Regions from separate parts of the Enterobacter sp. Taxon_2 genome, predicted to be linked through region 1. Evidence: riboswitches for the same ligand, from Rfam matches in the RefSeq annotation. Region 1 holds a riboswitch; the other holds the start of a gene.
The links. A riboswitch is a leader RNA that binds a small molecule or an ion and turns the genes downstream of it on or off. The one in region 1 is predicted to bind thiamine pyrophosphate.
Positions count from the first base shown of each region.

Region 1 (8,019 bases):
TGCCCAGATGCAGCGCCTGGTGCTGGAGCGTCACTATCCGCAGTATGGCTTGTGCGGTACCCGAAGCGTCGCGCTTAACCTCAACGACGCGCTTAGCCTGCGCCTGTTCTTTGACTTCTCTTCCGTGGAAGTGTTTGTTAACGAGGGAGAAGCGTGCCTCAGCAGCCGCATTTATCCTGATGCAGAAGGCCGCGAACTGGCGTTGTTTGCCTGGGCGGGGGGAGCGTCGCTTATCCATGGCGGGGCCTGGCAATTAGAATAAAAGGGCATATGGCATTCCTGACCTTTGCATGGAGTAAGACCGGCAAATAAAAAAAGGCGACCGCAGTCGCCTGATTTATTTTAGCGAACCCTTATTTTACTGCTTCATTTGCATCAATCATCATATAATACTCAAGAATAATTGAAAAAAACGCCCATCTGTTAAGGGCGGCTTTAGCAATACACTAAAGACTGACAACACGGATCTCACTTACACTTTATGTTAACCGTGTAACTACACGGCTTGCATCAAGCTATTTGTAATTGACTTTGCTGTATAACCCCTAATGAAAGTGGCTTGTTTTAGATTAATGCACTGTACCAAAAATAGGGCAAACGTAAGGCGTCATCTTAACCTCAATGAGTTAGAACAAAATCAACAACACTCTCATCTTTCAATTTCAGTTTGAGAGTGTAGCCTTGTTTCTTCCACACACCGTTATTAGGCTTCCAGCCTTTCGAAAGGAGGGTTTCAGCAGCATCAGAGATAGGTTTATCGACCACACTGTAAGCATCAGCTTCAAAAGCTATCCGATCTCGTTGGCTCGAAATTGCTTTCTTGTTTTGTGCTTTGGTTTTGTGAATATCACAACCATGACCATCAGTTACTTGAGTACATCCAGAACGCTCTAATTGCTCCCGATAGTGCGCATTAATAGCATGAGCAGGAAGAGATGCAATAACCAGAACAGCTAATAACATTTTTTTCATAATCCTAAATTCTGCCTTTCGTATATCACAACAACAAAAAATAATATAAGCAGCATTGTATTAGCAATGCGCCGTCAAAGTGATAGATCTATCCCTGTCTCTTGTTTAAGAAAAACATCTGAAGGAACAAAAGTCTATATAAATACACTCCGTAGACAGGAACTTGCATAACCCATAGTAACGTCTGTCTAGCTGTTATCACAGCTATAAGCTATGTTTAAAATGGTACGGCTGTAAGTAATACCTATAAATACGCCAGTAGCTACTAAAGCTAACGATACTAAAGCAGAGCATATAATTAGTTTAATCATGGCTATCATCACTATTTCACCCTAAGGAACCATTCTGATTGTTCTTTCTCAGGAAATTAAACGCCTTCACTATAAAAAAGTATCAATGCATCATGGTATATACTAGCACTTCTGTATTGTTGGTTTGATCTCATATTTGATAAACAAACGAGGCCGTTTTAAAACTGTTAAATACTTAGTTTGTCAGGCTAACGATAAACCATAACTTGCATCACCTGTAAAGAATTTATAAACATCAACAATACAAAAATCGGCGGTTATGCTTGTCGAAACCCCTTTATGGGGTATATGTATATTGAGTTCACTTGGGGGCTTTATCGTTTACTTAAAAACCGATACCTACACCAACAGAAGCACCCATGTTATTAGCGGTATCATCAGAGAAACTCACTTTAGCGATAACGTGAGAATTAAAGTTAACTGAGCCACCAACCGCTAAAGCGCTTTCACCGTTGTAAGTAGCACCACCAGCAGAGAACATTACACGCTGATTAGTTTGCACTTGAGGCAAGCCAGCCATAGCCATAGCTCCAGAGATACCAGCGTTAGCTTGCTTCTTATTATTATCTACTTCATCGCGCAATGATTTAAATTGCTGGTTAGTATTGTTATTCATAGCTTGCATAGTCTGCTTTGCAGCTTGCAGATCTTGAGCTACGCTAGCAGCCTGGCTAGAGGTGGAAGCGATAGCTGCAGAGTTAGCAGCTACTTTAGTTTGTGTAGCCGTGTCTACTTGCACTTTGTTAATGGTGGTGGTAACACCATCTTTACCATTGCTACCATCTTTCCCATCAACGCCATTCTTACCATCAACGCCATTCTTACCATCAACACCATCGCGCCCATCTTTACCATCAGCACCGTTAGCACCTGCTACACCTTGCACACCCTGTAAGCCTTGCGCCCCTGTAGCACCATCTTTACCATCTACCCCATCTTTACCATTAAATGCACCGCTTGCGGCTTGAGTCTGGATAGCTGTAATAGCATTGCTATTTGTCTGGATTTGAGCGCCTAAAGCAGCATCAGCAGAACTACGGGCGCTTGATTCATCTACTACAGATTGTGTTAATTGAACATTCAAGCCATTAACTTGACCTTGCAAACCGCTAATGTCTGATCGGTTTTGCATGATTTCGCCTTGCTGCGTATTGTTGAAATCATGTTGTGTCTGAATTGCATCATCTTGAAGGCGGTTAGCTTGCTTGAGATCGTCAACATCAAGATTAAGCGTATCAATGTTATTTTGCGCACCTTGCGCCCATTGAGTAGAGCCGGAGTTATCACTTGCAAAATCTACAGCGTGAGAAGCATTGATAGAACCAGCGAATACAGCACCAAACACGAAAACAGCCAGAATAGAACGTTTCATTTTATATCTCACTAATAAATAAGGATTAAATTCATTGTCAAAAGCTTTTGCAAGCGCTTAGCTTTCTAACCGATATGGAGATTAACCCTGCTATTAGTCTGTACTAAATTAGGTTAATTCTCGCGCGATTCTTTTTTTATAAGATGAATTAACTATCCAGGATTGCACATAAGTCAATGTTGATCTGGATCACGTAAAGCACTAAATGCAACAGTGTCCAGGGGGGGTGTAAGAAGACTTTCTTCAATATATACATTGCCTTATATTTTGAATGGTTAACTATAACTCAGTGTTTAAACTATTGAAATAGATGCAAATGTCTAAATTAAGTGTATGACTTAATGAACACTTTGTGTTTCGAGTGAAATAGGGTTTATTGTCTTCTAAAAGTCACATTGAAGGGATTAAAAATTCTTATACTCAAGCCAGATTTTTAGTGATAAATGGAATGTTAATCATTTGATAATAATCGGCACTAAATATGGCTGTTTTGTAATATTCATTAATATAGAGCCTAAAAACTCTTGCAGAATTCTGACGACAATATGACCTCCTCCCAGTTGATGAATACGCCGCGATGTTAGGAGTGCCTTAATAAGTCACATGAGGACATCCCAATGAAGAAGCGACAACCGCAAGGGCACGCTTGCGTCAGCGAGCAACTTCCCCTAATCTGGAAAAAAGTATAGAGATTTAATCTTCATGACTCGGGGTGCCCCATCACTGATGGGCTGAGAAATACCCGCAACACCTGATCTGGATAATGCCAGCGTAGGGAAGTCAGATGCCTTCCCGGTCATCGCTTCTTCACGCAAGGCAGGAGCGAACCCATGCAGCCTGACCTGCTCGATTTACACGTTTTACACCACTTCCGCACCCGTTCACCGCTGACCCATTGTATGACCAACGATGTCGTACAGACCTTTACGGCCAACGTTTTGCTGGCGCTTGGCGCATCACCGGCGATGGTGATCGAGGCCGAAGAGGCCGAGCAGTTTTCCGCGATAGCCGATGCGCTGCTGGTTAACGTTGGCACGCTGACCGCGCCGCGCGCCCAGTCGATGCGTCGGGCAATAGAAAGCGCGGTGGCGGCAGGCAAACCCTGGACGTTGGACCCGGTTGCCGTTGGCGCCCTGGCGTTCCGCACCCGTTTTTGCCATCAAATTCTTGCCCTGAAACCGGCGGCCATTCGCGGCAATGCCTCTGAAATCCTTGCCCTTGCCGGAATGAGCGCAGGCGGGCGCGGTGTCGATACGACCGATACCGCCGCCAGCGCGGTGCCCGCTGCTCAGGCGCTGGCCCGCCAGACCAATGCCGTTGTGGTCGTCACCGGTGAGGTGGATTACATCACTGACGGACAACGCACCCGAACGGTAACCGGCGGTGACCCGCTGATGACGCGCGTGGTGGGCACCGGGTGCGCGCTCTCCGCCGTCGTCGCGGCGAGCTGCTCGCTGCCGGGCGACCGGCTGGATAATATCGCTGCTGCCTGCGGATGGATGAAGCGAGCTGGCTCATTCGCTATTGCGCAGTCTCGTGGCCCGGGCAGTTTTGCCAGCGTGTTCCTGGATGCGCTCTACACGCTGGAGGAGCAGGCATGAAGCGGATTAACGCTCTGACCATTGCCGGTACCGATCCCAGCGGCGGCGCGGGTATCCAGGCTGACCTGAAAACCTTCTCCGCGCTTGGCGCATACGGCTGTTCCGTCATCACCGCGCTGGTGGCGCAAAACACGCGCGGTGTGCAGTCGGTCTACCGTATCGAGCCGGATTTTGTTGCCGCGCAGCTGGATTCGGTATTCAGCGACGTGCGCATTGATACCACTAAAATCGGCATGCTGGCCGAGACGGACATTGTTGAAGCGGTGGCCGAGCGGCTTAAGCGTTATGCGGTGCAAAACGTGGTGCTGGATACCGTCATGCTGGCAAAAAGCGGCGACCCGCTGCTCTCCGCCTCTGCCGTGGAAACCCTGCGTAAAAAGCTGCTGCCGCAGGTGGCGCTCATCACGCCCAATCTGCCAGAAGCCGCCGCGCTGTTGGGCACATCGCACGCGCAAACGGAACGCGAGATGAAAGCGCAGGGGAACGCGCTGCTGGCAATGGGCTGCGGGGCGGTGCTGATGAAGGGCGGGCATCTGGATGACGCGGAAAGCCCGGACTGGCTCTTCACCCGCGAGGGCGAAGTGCGCTTTACCGCGCCGCGCGTGCAGACCAAAAATACCCACGGCACGGGCTGTACGCTTTCGGCCGCGCTGGCGGCGCTGCGTCCACGGCATGACGGCTGGGCCGATACGGTGCGCGAAGCGAAAGCCTGGCTCTCGGCGGCGCTGGCGAAAGCCGATACTCTGGAAGTGGGTCACGGTATTGGGCCGGTTCATCATTTTCATGCATGGTGGTAACCCAGTATACTGGCAGGAAACACCACGCCTGAGAAAACAGAGATGGAACAAGCGCATACCCGGTTAATCGCTCAACTGAATGAACGGATCGCCGCGCCCGATAACACGCCGTTGTACCTGAAATTTGCCGAAACGGTAAAAAACGCGGTGCGCAGCGGCATGCTGGAGCACGGGAATATTTTGCCCGGCGAGCGCGATCTGAGCCAGTTAACCGGGGTGTCGCGCATTACCGTGCGAAAAGCGATGCAGGCGCTGGAGGAAGAGGGCGTGGTGACGCGTTCCCGTGGCTATGGCACGCAAATCAACAACATCTTTGAATATTCGCTTAAAGAGGCGCGCGGCTTTTCCCAGCAGGTGGTGCTTCGCGGTCAAAAGCCCAATACGCTATGGGTCAACAAGCGGGTGGTGAAGTGCCCGGAAGAGGTGGCGGACCACCTGTCGATCTCCCCGGGCAGCGAGGTCTTTTTGCTCAAGCGCATTCGCTATGTGGATGACGATGCGGTGTCCATTGAAGAGTCCTGGGTCCCGGTCGGGTTAATTCCCGACCCGGATGCGATTGGCATTTCGCTCTACGACTACTTCCGCAGCCAGAATATCTTCCCGCAGCGCACCCGCTCAAGGGTGAGCGCCCGCATGCCGGACAGCGAGTTTCAGGCGCACATTAAGATGGACGAAAAAATACCGGTGCTGGTGATCAAGCAGGTCGCGCTTGACCAGCAGCACCGGCCGATTGAGTACAGCATCAGCTACTGTCGCAGCGATCTATACGTCTTTGTGTGCGAGGAGTAATTCGTCGCGAGTCGGGGCGCAGTCTCCGCCTCGGTGGCTGACTACCCAGGACGCCACGGCATTCCCCAGCAGAACGGCATCTGCCAGTGACCATCCCGCCGCCAGCCCGGCAAGCGTGCCGCCCGCGTGGCTGTCGCCAGCGCCAATGGTGTCCACAACCGTCGCCGGGAACGCCGGAACAACGCCCGAGGTCTTACCGTCATACCACGTGGCGCCGTCTTTATCATGCCGCACAATCAGCGCAGCACCGAAACGCAGCGGCCACTCCGCACCCAGATCTTCAGCCGCAACACCCAGTCGCTCGGCTGCGATCTCCGCTTCCTGACGATTAAGCGACACAATCGGCCTGCAGGCCATAATTCGCGCCATCAGCGCGTCGGGAATATCCGCGATGCGGGGACCGAAATCGATAAAGGCCGTCACGTCCGACAACCTCTCCAGCCAGCGTGTCAGCAGCTCGCCGCTGGGCGATGCCAGCTGATAGCCGGACAAATAGACCAGGCTGTTCGACGGGATATTAAGCACATCAAGCCAGCGCTGCTGCCACTGGTTCTCCACGCCGCTAAAGGACATAAAGGTGCGCTCGCCGTCTGGCTCCACCAGCGCGAGGCACCAGCCGTTATCGCCAGTTTCGGCCTCAATGGCGCTTTGCAGATCCTGCTTCGCCATGGCGTTGCGGATAATATCCGCCCACACGCCGTGGCCGACGGGCAGGGCGTTTTGCGCCGTAATGCCGAGCCGTTTCAGGGCGATGGCAATGTTCAGCGCGCAGCCGCCGATATTCACCCCCTGCTGTTTGAGCTCGATATCGCACCCGCGCCAGGGCAGGGCGTAGGCGTCGGCGATGACGTCAATCACCGCTGCGCCCAGCACCGTCACCGGGCGCGTGGCGTGCAGATTGTCGAGACGTTGGGCAAATGCATTCATACGCCCTCCCTTTGCTCCCTGAAGTGCAGCAGCTTCTCGCAATAGTGGCCGAAATCGAGCCGGTTGACGGCGTCGAGTTCGGCTTTGAGCGCCGGGTCAATCGCCTGCACGCCGTGGAGCGCACCGCAGATGGCCGTCGCCATTGCGCCAATGGTGTCGGTATCGCCGCCCAGATTGGCGCATAAAATGGCGCAGCGGTTCGGGTCGGTTCCCGCCAGTTCGACCATCGCAATGGCTGCCGGAACGGACTCAATGGTGCTGGTTCCGGCCCCCACGAGCTGGTACACCTGCTCGCTGGCGGACTCAATCCCGTTGGCTTCCCGCACGGTTTTAAGCGCCAGCTCAATACGCGCCGCCAGCGACGCGCTGAAGGTAGTAGTTTTCGCCTCCTGCGCATAGCGGGCGATCCCCGGCAGGGCATCAACGATGTTCTGCCAGCTTTCGCCGTCGACGGCGCGGGAAACCGCCCAGGCAATCACCACCGCGCCGGCAATGGCGAGATCGGATTTATGGGTCGGGCTGGAGGCCAGCGCCACCTGCTCAACAAAGTGTTCCAGACGCGTGGCCGGAAGCAGGCAGCCCAGCGGAGAGGCGCGCATCGCCGCCCCGTTGGTCACGCCGTTGTTTTCCAGCTCGCTCACCGGCTTGCCGTCGCGAATCGCGTTAAGCGCGATTTTGGAGGTGGGGCCGAGCACGTTCTTATTGAACGCGTCGAATCCGAGCGCCCATTTCAGGATATGCTTGCCGATAACGTCCGGGTTAATCTGCCCGTCGCACTCGATAATCGCATCCGCCAGACAGAGCGCCATCGAGGTATCGTCGGTGAACTCTGCCTGGTTGAAATAGCAGGCCGCATTATTCTCCGCCGGGCCGGGTAAGAAACGATCTATCCAGCCGAAGTGCGCCTTGACGCGCTTTCTCGGCCACAGCTCCGACGGCATGCCCATCGCATCCCCTAACGCCTGCCCGTAAAGAGCACCGAGAACACGTTCTTGTTTCATTTAACTTCCCCTTGTGTCAGCGCGGCATCGCCATCAACCACCGCAATTGCAGCGATCTCTTTATCCGATTCGCGGAAAAACAGCATAAACAGCACGGCAATCACGGCAATCATGATTGCACCAAATGTCCACATTCCGGCCCAGTTGAAGGTCAGCCCGTTCACCGGCTCTTTGTAAGCGAACATTTTTTCCATCATCACGCCACCCAGGCGGTAACCCAGCAGGCTACCAAAGCCCTGGCAGCACAGC
Region 1 covers NZ_CM178024.1:3,245,101-3,253,119, reverse strand. The annotation lists gene AC4IC4_RS15480 (glycoside hydrolase family 32 protein) at 1-262, shown strand, start outside; partial or broken gene AC4IC4_RS15475 (hypothetical protein) at 814-972, opposite strand; gene AC4IC4_RS15470 (YadA C-terminal domain-containing protein) at 1,609-2,655, opposite strand; TPP riboswitch at 3,354-3,450, shown strand; gene thiM (hydroxyethylthiazole kinase) at 3,486-4,256, shown strand; gene thiD (bifunctional hydroxymethylpyrimidine kinase/phosphomethylpyrimidine kinase) at 4,253-5,053, shown strand; gene AC4IC4_RS15455 (GntR family transcriptional regulator) at 5,096-5,842, shown strand; gene AC4IC4_RS15450 (PfkB family carbohydrate kinase) at 5,816-6,769, opposite strand; gene AC4IC4_RS15445 (ADP-ribosylglycohydrolase family protein) at 6,766-7,770, opposite strand; gene AC4IC4_RS15440 (nucleoside permease) at 7,767-8,019, opposite strand, start outside.

Region 2 (8,019 bases), 1.8 Mb from region 1:
CCCGCCTGGCGCATCATCCACACCGGGGTGACATCAACGGGCTGGCGCAGCAGCGCACGCAGATAACGATCGTTCTTCAGTTCGGTCATTTTTGCAGTTCCTTAAGCGTCATGGCCTCAGTGTAACACTACTCATACTCGGCCCGACACATCGCCACGGTATCTTCTATCAGCCGACGCGCCACGGTGCCCGGCGGAGGTAACAGCGGTAAATCGTCGTAGCGATACCAGTTCGCATCCAGCAGCTCTTTCTGATCGATAACGATCTCGCCGCTGTCATATTCGGCCATAAAGGCCGTCATCAGCGACTGCGGGAACGGCCACGGCTGGGAGGTGACGTAGCGCAGGTTCTTCACTTTGATCCCGCTCTCCTCCATCACCTCGCGCGCCACCGCCTGCTCCAGCGTTTCGCCCACTTCGACGAAGCCGGCCAGCACGGTATGAACGCCGTTGCGATGACGGGTATGCTGCGCCAGCAGGATGGAATCCTCCCGGCGGATAGCGACGATAATGCACGGCGCAATCTGCGGATAGTAGCGTTCGCGGCAGTGGTTGCAGAGCATCGCCCATTCGGTTTTGCTCGGACGCATGGTATGGCCGCAATAGCCGCAGTATTTATGCGAGCGGTAAAACTCCGCCAGCTGCACGCCGCGCCCCGCCAGCTGGAACAGCCCCACGTCCAGATCCAGCACCTGGCGCACAGATCCCATATCCTGGCGGCGGGGCTGTTGGATCAACCACACGGGCTCACCCTGCCACTCGCCGATCTGTAGCGCTGGCTGGCCAGCAAGATCGAACGCCTCAGCTGCGCCATAGGGGATTTCCCCGGCAGGAAGCCATAATTTTTGTTCGTGACTGACGATCCACCAACCAAGATCTGATTTTTCAATAATACGATCCATATCTATTGCACTACCTTCGCTTCACTGACATGTTGTTAGCATTGTGGTTACATTCTGGATAAGCAGATTCAATCCTACATTTTGCGGAGTCGACCATGTTAAACCAGCTGGAAAGCCTGACTGAGCGCGTTAGAGGAAGTAACAAACTGGTGGATCGCTGGCTACATGTGCGCAAGCATCTACTCGTGGCTTATTACAATCTGGTCGGCATTAAGCCTGGCAAAGAATCGTTTATGCGACTGAATGAAAAAGCGCTGGATGATTTTTGTCAGGGCCTGGTCGACTATCTGTCCGACGGCCATTTCAATATTTATGAACGCATTATCCGCGAAATGGAAGGGACAACACCGTATTTAGCAGCCAGCAAGCTCTATCCGCTGCTGGAAGCCAACACCCAGCAGATCATGGATTACTATGATTCCGCGCTCGAGAACGCCATCGATCACGATAACTATCTTGAGTTTCAGCGGGCGCTATCCGACCTCGGTGAAGCGCTGGAAGAGCGATTCACGCTGGAAGATAAGCTGATCGCCCTTGTACTGGACAATGATTTGAACATCAGTAACGAAGAGAACGTCGCGCGCCCTGCTTGAGTTCTTCACCGTTAACGAGTAATTTACAACCATTCGCCCCTCTCACGAGGGGGATTTTTCTTGTCGGAGTGCCCAGCGCCTGAAAGCGCGGGCTGAGACCGTTAATTCGGGATCCGCGGAACCTGATCAGGTTAATACCTGCGAAGGGAACAAGAGTCACACTGCTGTTGTATCGCCCCCCGGGCGATCCTCTCTTGCTTCATCCGTCGTCTGACAAGCCATGTCCTTCACTTTTGGAATGAGCTATGTCTACTGCAAAACTGACCCGCCGCGAACAGCGCGCACAGGCCCAACACTTCATCGACACCCTGGAAGGCACCGCTTTCCCGAACTCGAAACGCATCTACATTTCCGGCTCGCAGGCCGATATCCGCGTCCCGATGCGCGAAATCCAGCTCAGCCCGACGCTTATTGGCGGCAGCAAAGATAACCCGCAATACGAAGACAACGAAGCCGTGCCGGTGTATGACACCTCCGGTCCGTACGGTGACCCTGATGTTGCCATCAACGTCCAGCAGGGTCTGGCTAAGCTGCGCCAGCCGTGGATTAATGCGCGCAACGACTGCGAAGAACTGAGCGTGCGCAGCTCTGCGTACACCAAAGAGCGCCTCGCCGACGACGGTCTGGACGAGCTGCGCTTTACCGGCCTGCTGACGCCAAAACGCGCTAAAGCGGGCAAATGCGTGACCCAGCTGCACTACGCCCGCCAGGGCATCGTCACGCCGGAAATGGAATTCATCGCCATCCGCGAAAACATGGGTCGCGAGCGCATCCGTAGCGAAGTGCTGCGCTATCAGCATCCGGGTGAAGGCTTTGGCGCTCGCCTGCCGGAGAACATCACGCCGGAGTTTGTGCGTGACGAAGTGGCCGCCGGGCGCGCGATTATCCCCGCCAACATTAACCACCCGGAATCCGAGCCGATGATTATCGGCCGCAACTTCCTGGTGAAGGTCAACGCGAACATCGGTAACTCGGCCGTGACCTCCTCCATCGAAGAAGAGGTGGAAAAGCTGGTCTGGTCCACGCGCTGGGGCGCGGACACGGTAATGGACCTCTCCACCGGCCGCTATATTCACGAAACCCGCGAATGGATCCTGCGTAACAGCCCGGTGCCGATTGGCACCGTCCCGATTTATCAGGCGCTGGAGAAGGTCAACGGCATTGCCGAAGACCTCACCTGGGAAGCGTTCCGCGACACGCTGCTGGAGCAGGCTGAACAGGGCGTGGACTACTTCACCATTCACGCGGGCGTGCTGCTGCGCTACGTGCCGATGACGGCGAAGCGTCTGACCGGTATCGTCTCGCGCGGCGGTTCCATCATGGCGAAGTGGTGCCTGTCCCATCACCAGGAAAACTTCCTCTACGAACACTTCCGCGAGATCTGCGAAATCTGCGCCGCCTATGACGTCTCCCTGTCGCTGGGCGACGGCCTGCGTCCGGGCTCCATCCGCGACGCCAACGACGAAGCGCAGTTTGCCGAGCTGCACACGCTGGGCGAGCTGACTAAAATCGCCTGGGAGTATGACGTGCAGGTGATGATTGAAGGCCCGGGACACGTGCCGATGCAGATGATCCGCCGCAACATGACCGAAGAGCTGGAGCACTGCCATGAGGCCCCGTTCTATACCCTGGGACCATTGACCACCGATATTGCGCCGGGTTACGACCACTTCACGTCAGGCATTGGCGCGGCGATGATCGGCTGGTTCGGCTGCGCCATGCTCTGCTACGTGACGCCGAAAGAGCACCTCGGCCTGCCAAACAAAGAGGACGTGAAGCAGGGGCTGATTACCTACAAAATTGCCGCCCACGCGGCGGATCTGGCCAAAGGCCACCCGGGGGCGCAAATCCGCGATAACGCCATGTCGAAGGCGCGCTTTGAATTCCGCTGGGAAGACCAGTTCAACCTGGCGCTGGATCCGTTCACCGCCCGCGCCTATCACGATGAGACCCTGCCGCAGGAATCAGGCAAAGTCGCGCACTTCTGCTCTATGTGTGGGCCAAAATTCTGCTCGATGAAAATCAGCCAGGAAGTGCGTGACTACGCCGCAGCGCAAACCATTGAAGTGGGCATGGCGGACATGTCTGAAACCTTCCGCGCCAAAGGCGGCGAAATCTACCTCAAAAAAGAGGAGGCGTAATGTATCAGCCCGATTTCCCACCCGTCCCCTACCGTTTAGGGCTCTATCCGGTGGTGGACAGCGTGGCGTGGATAGAGCGACTGCTGGAGGCAGGCGTTCGCACCCTCCAGCTGCGCATCAAGGATAAGCGCGATGACGAGGTGGAAGCCGATGTGGTTGCCGCCATCGCGCTGGGGCGTCGGTATAACGCCCGCCTGTTTATCAACGACTACTGGCGGCTGGCCGTTAAGCACCAGGCGTACGGCGTGCATCTGGGTCAGGAAGACCTCGAAACAACGGATCTGAGCGCTATCCGTGAAGCCGGGCTGCGTCTTGGCGTGTCAACGCACGATGACATGGAGATCGACGTGGCCCTGGCGGCCCGTCCCTCATACATCGCGCTGGGCCACGTCTTCCCGACGCAAACCAAGCAGATGCCCTCCGCACCGCAGGGTCTGACACAGCTGGCGAGTCACGTTAAACGCCTTGCCGATTACCCCACCGTCGCCATCGGCGGAATCAGCCTTGAACGCGCCCCGGCGGTGCTGGAGACCGGCGTCGGCAGCATCGCCGTCGTCAGCGCCATCACCCAGGCTGCAGACTGGCAGTCCGCCACCGAACAGCTGTTACAGCTGGCAGGAGCTGGCGATGAATGATCGCGACTTTATGCGCTACAGCCGTCAGATCCTGCTGGAGGATATCGCCATCGATGGCCAGCAAAAACTGCTCGCCAGCCGGGTGCTGATTGTCGGTCTGGGCGGATTAGGCGCGCCCGCCGCGCTTTATCTGGCAGGTGCGGGCATCGGTACGCTGGTGCTGGCCGATGACGACGAGGTTCACCTCAGCAACCTGCAGCGACAAATCCTCTTTACCACCGAGGATATCAACCAGCCGAAAGCAAAAATCACCCGGCAGCGGCTGAACCAGCTAAACCCGGATATCGAGCTGATTGCCTTACAGGAGCGTCTTAGCGGTGAAAGCCTGCACCGTGAAGTCGCCCTTGCCGACGTGGTGCTGGACTGTACCGACAACATGGCGACGCGCCAGGCGATTAACGCCGCGTGCGTGGCAAATCATACGCCGCTTATCACCGCCAGCGCGGTGGGGTTCGGCGGGCAGATGATGGTTCTGACGCCACCGTGGACGCAGGGCTGCTATCGCTGTCTGTGGCCGGATGATGCCGAGCCAGCGCGCAACTGCCGGACGGCGGGCATTCTGGGTCCGGTGGTCGGCGTAATGGGCACCATGCAGGCGCTGGAAGCCATCAAGCTGCTTAGCGGCATGGAGACGGAACGCAATACGCTGCGGCTGTTTGATGCCCGCTCAGCCGGCTGGCGCCAGCTGGCGTTACGCCGCGCCAGCCGCTGCCCGGTATGTGGAGGCCGCGATGCGCATTCTGTTTAACGATGAGCCGATGAGATGCGAAGACGGGCTCACCGTTGCGGTACTGCTCGACAAGCTGCGTCAGCTCAAGCCGGGAACGGCGCTGGCGCTCAATCAACAGATCCTGCCGCGCGAGCAGTGGGAACATCAGCAGGTCAATGACGGCGACCAGATCCTGCTGTTTCAGGTTATCGCAGGGGGCTGAGATGTTACGTATTGCCGATAAAGTCTTTGATTCACATCTGTTTACCGGAACCGGAAAATTCGCCTCGCCGCAGCTGATGGTGGATGCCATTCGCGAAAGCGGCAGCCAGCTGGTGACGCTGGCGCTCAAGCGCGTGGATCTGCATCATCACAGCGATGCCATTCTGGCTCCTTTACTGGAGGCAGGCGTCACGCTGCTGCCCAACACCTCCGGTGCCAAAACGGCCGAAGAGGCGATTTTCGCCGCGCAGCTGGCCCGCGAGGCGCTCGGCACCCGCTGGCTGAAGCTGGAAATTCATCCTGACGCCCGCTGGCTGCTGCCCGACCCTATCGAAACGCTGAAAGCGGCTGAAAAGCTGGTGCAGCAAGGGTTTACCGTCCTGCCTTACTGCGGCGCCGACCCTGTCCTGTGCAAACGGCTGGAAGAGGTCGGCTGCGCCGCCGTCATGCCGCTGGGCGCCCCCATTGGCTCCAACCAGGGGCTGGAAACTCGTGCGATGCTGGAAATCATTATTGAGCAGGCTACCGTGCCGGTGGTGGTTGATGCGGGCATTGGCGTGCCCAGCCATGCCGCACAGGCGCTGGAGATGGGCGCCGACGCGGTGCTGGTGAATACGGCCATCGCGGTTGCCGACGATCCGGTCATGATGGCGCGTGCGTTCCGCATGGCCGTAGAGGCTGGGTTGCTGGCAAGGGAGTCCGGCCCCGGCTCGCGCAGTTTCCAGGCGCAGGCCACCAGCCCGCTGACCGGTTTTCTGGAGGCGATCTCATGAGCACGTTTACCGAGCGCTGGCGGCAGCTTAACTGGGACGACATTGCCCTGCGCATCAACAGCAAAACGGCGGCTGACGTGGAGCGTGCGCTGAATGCCCGCCATCTGACCCGCGAGGATCTGATGGCCATGCTCTCCCCGGCGGCCAGTGCGTACCTCGAACCGATGGCCCAGCGAGCACAGCGGCTCACCCGCCAGCGTTTTGGCAACACGGTGAGTTTCTACGTGCCGCTCTATCTCTCAAACCTGTGCGCCAATGACTGCACCTATTGCGGCTTCTCCATGAGCAACCGCATCAAACGTAAAACGCTCGATGAAGGTGAGATTGCCCGTGAGTGTGCGGCTATTCGTGAAATGGGCTTTGAACATCTTCTGCTGGTCACGGGCGAACATCAGGGAAAAGTGGGAATGGACTATTTCCGTCAGCACCTTCCCGCCATCCGTCGTCAGTTTGCGTCGTTGCATATGGAAGTACAGCCCCTGGCGCAGGAGGAGTACGCGGAGCTCAAAACGCTCGGGCTGGACGGGGTCATGGTCTACCAGGAAACCTACCACGAGGCGACGTACGCCCGGCACCACCTGAAGGGTAAGAAACAGGATTTCTTTTTCCGGCTGGAAACACCGGACAGGCTGGGTCGCGCGGGCATCGACAAAATCGGTCTGGGTGCGCTGATCGGGCTCTCCGACAGCTGGCGGGTGGATTGTTACATGGTGGCGGAACATTTGCTGTGGCTTCAGCAGCACTACTGGCAGAGCCGTTATTCCATCTCCTTCCCGCGTCTGAGGCCCTGCGCGGGCGGGATTGAACCGGCTTCTCTGATGGATGAACGCCAGCTGGTGCAAACCATCTGCGCGTTTCGCCTGCTCGCTCCGGAAGTGGAATTATCGCTCTCAACGCGTGAGTCCCCGGCGTTTCGCGATCGCGTTATCCCGCTTGCGATTAACAACGTCAGCGCGTTTTCCAAAACACAGCCTGGCGGCTACGCCGACGATCATCCGGAGCTCGAGCAGTTTGCGCCGCATGACGGACGACGTCCGGAAGCGGTCGCCGCCGCTCTGACAGCGCAGGGTCTTCAGCCTGTCTGGAAAGACTGGGACAGCTGGCTGGGAAGAGCCTCGCAGTGACGTTGAAACGCACTGCAACATCATAAAAAATTGTCGAGGCGCGACGAAAAGGCAAAACCGGAGGATTGTCAGCGATCGTCCGGTTTTTTATTGTCACACGGTCAGCAACGGATGCTGACCAGGGCGAAAAGCTTCTTCCTCGTTTCGCCCTGCCTCTGGTTCATTGCACAAACGGCCCCAGCCAGGTGAATAAGTATTTTCTTAATGGTTCTTAAGATAAATCATCCCGCCAGAAATCGTGTGCCGTATAATTCACCGCTAACCGCAGGACAGCGACTATGCTGAGAGGATATCGGCAGACGAACAGTATTCACCATCAGGAACGATGTACAGCTCATGGCACTTCACAGCAAAAAGCTCTCTTTTACCCGGCCAATCATGCTCAGCTTCGCGGGGATCCTCTGCAGTTTTGCGGTGATCGCGATCGCGGTGACGCTTTCGCAACGAAAGGATTTTCTTGAGGATTATCATAAGATCAATAGCAATTTCACGCACAACCTGGCGGTGAACTACACCGAATCTATCCTGCGTGAAAACGACTATATCCTGGGCCGTTCCGCGATGTACTTTGCGCGTGACGACAGGCTAAACGAGACGCTCAACGTCAACCCGACGCAGGGGTTGCAGATGATGATGCATTTGCAGAACCTGATGCCGACCGTCTCCTCCATCTCGCTGGCGGACACGCAGGGGCATTACCTCCGCGCACCGGAAGTGCTCCCCACGGAGACGAGTAAAACCTTCGATCCCAGGACGAGGCCGTGGTTTGTCGCTCAGGCGGAAGCCAGCATCTTCAGCCACTATACCCGTCCTTATATGGATTACTTTACGGGGCACCCCACGGTCACTCTTTATAAGCCAGTGATTTCACCAGAAGGCAGACTGAAGGGAACGCTCGCGTTTCATCTCGATTTGACATCA
Region 2 covers NZ_CM178024.1:223,183-231,201, reverse strand. The annotation lists gene hemE (uroporphyrinogen decarboxylase) at 1-89, opposite strand, end outside; gene nudC (NAD(+) diphosphatase) at 128-901, opposite strand; gene AC4IC4_RS01040 (Rsd/AlgQ family anti-sigma factor) at 997-1,494, shown strand; TPP riboswitch at 1,549-1,660, shown strand; gene thiC (phosphomethylpyrimidine synthase ThiC) at 1,740-3,635, shown strand; gene thiE (thiamine phosphate synthase) at 3,635-4,270, shown strand; gene AC4IC4_RS01025 (HesA/MoeB/ThiF family protein) at 4,263-5,018, shown strand; gene thiS (sulfur carrier protein ThiS) at 5,002-5,202, shown strand; gene thiG (thiazole synthase) at 5,204-5,974, shown strand; gene thiH (2-iminoacetate synthase ThiH) at 5,971-7,098, shown strand; gene AC4IC4_RS01005 (sensor domain-containing diguanylate cyclase) at 7,435-8,019, shown strand, end outside.
Region 2: another riboswitch for thiamine pyrophosphate. It lies ahead of thiC (phosphomethylpyrimidine synthase ThiC); the one in region 1 lies ahead of thiM (hydroxyethylthiazole kinase).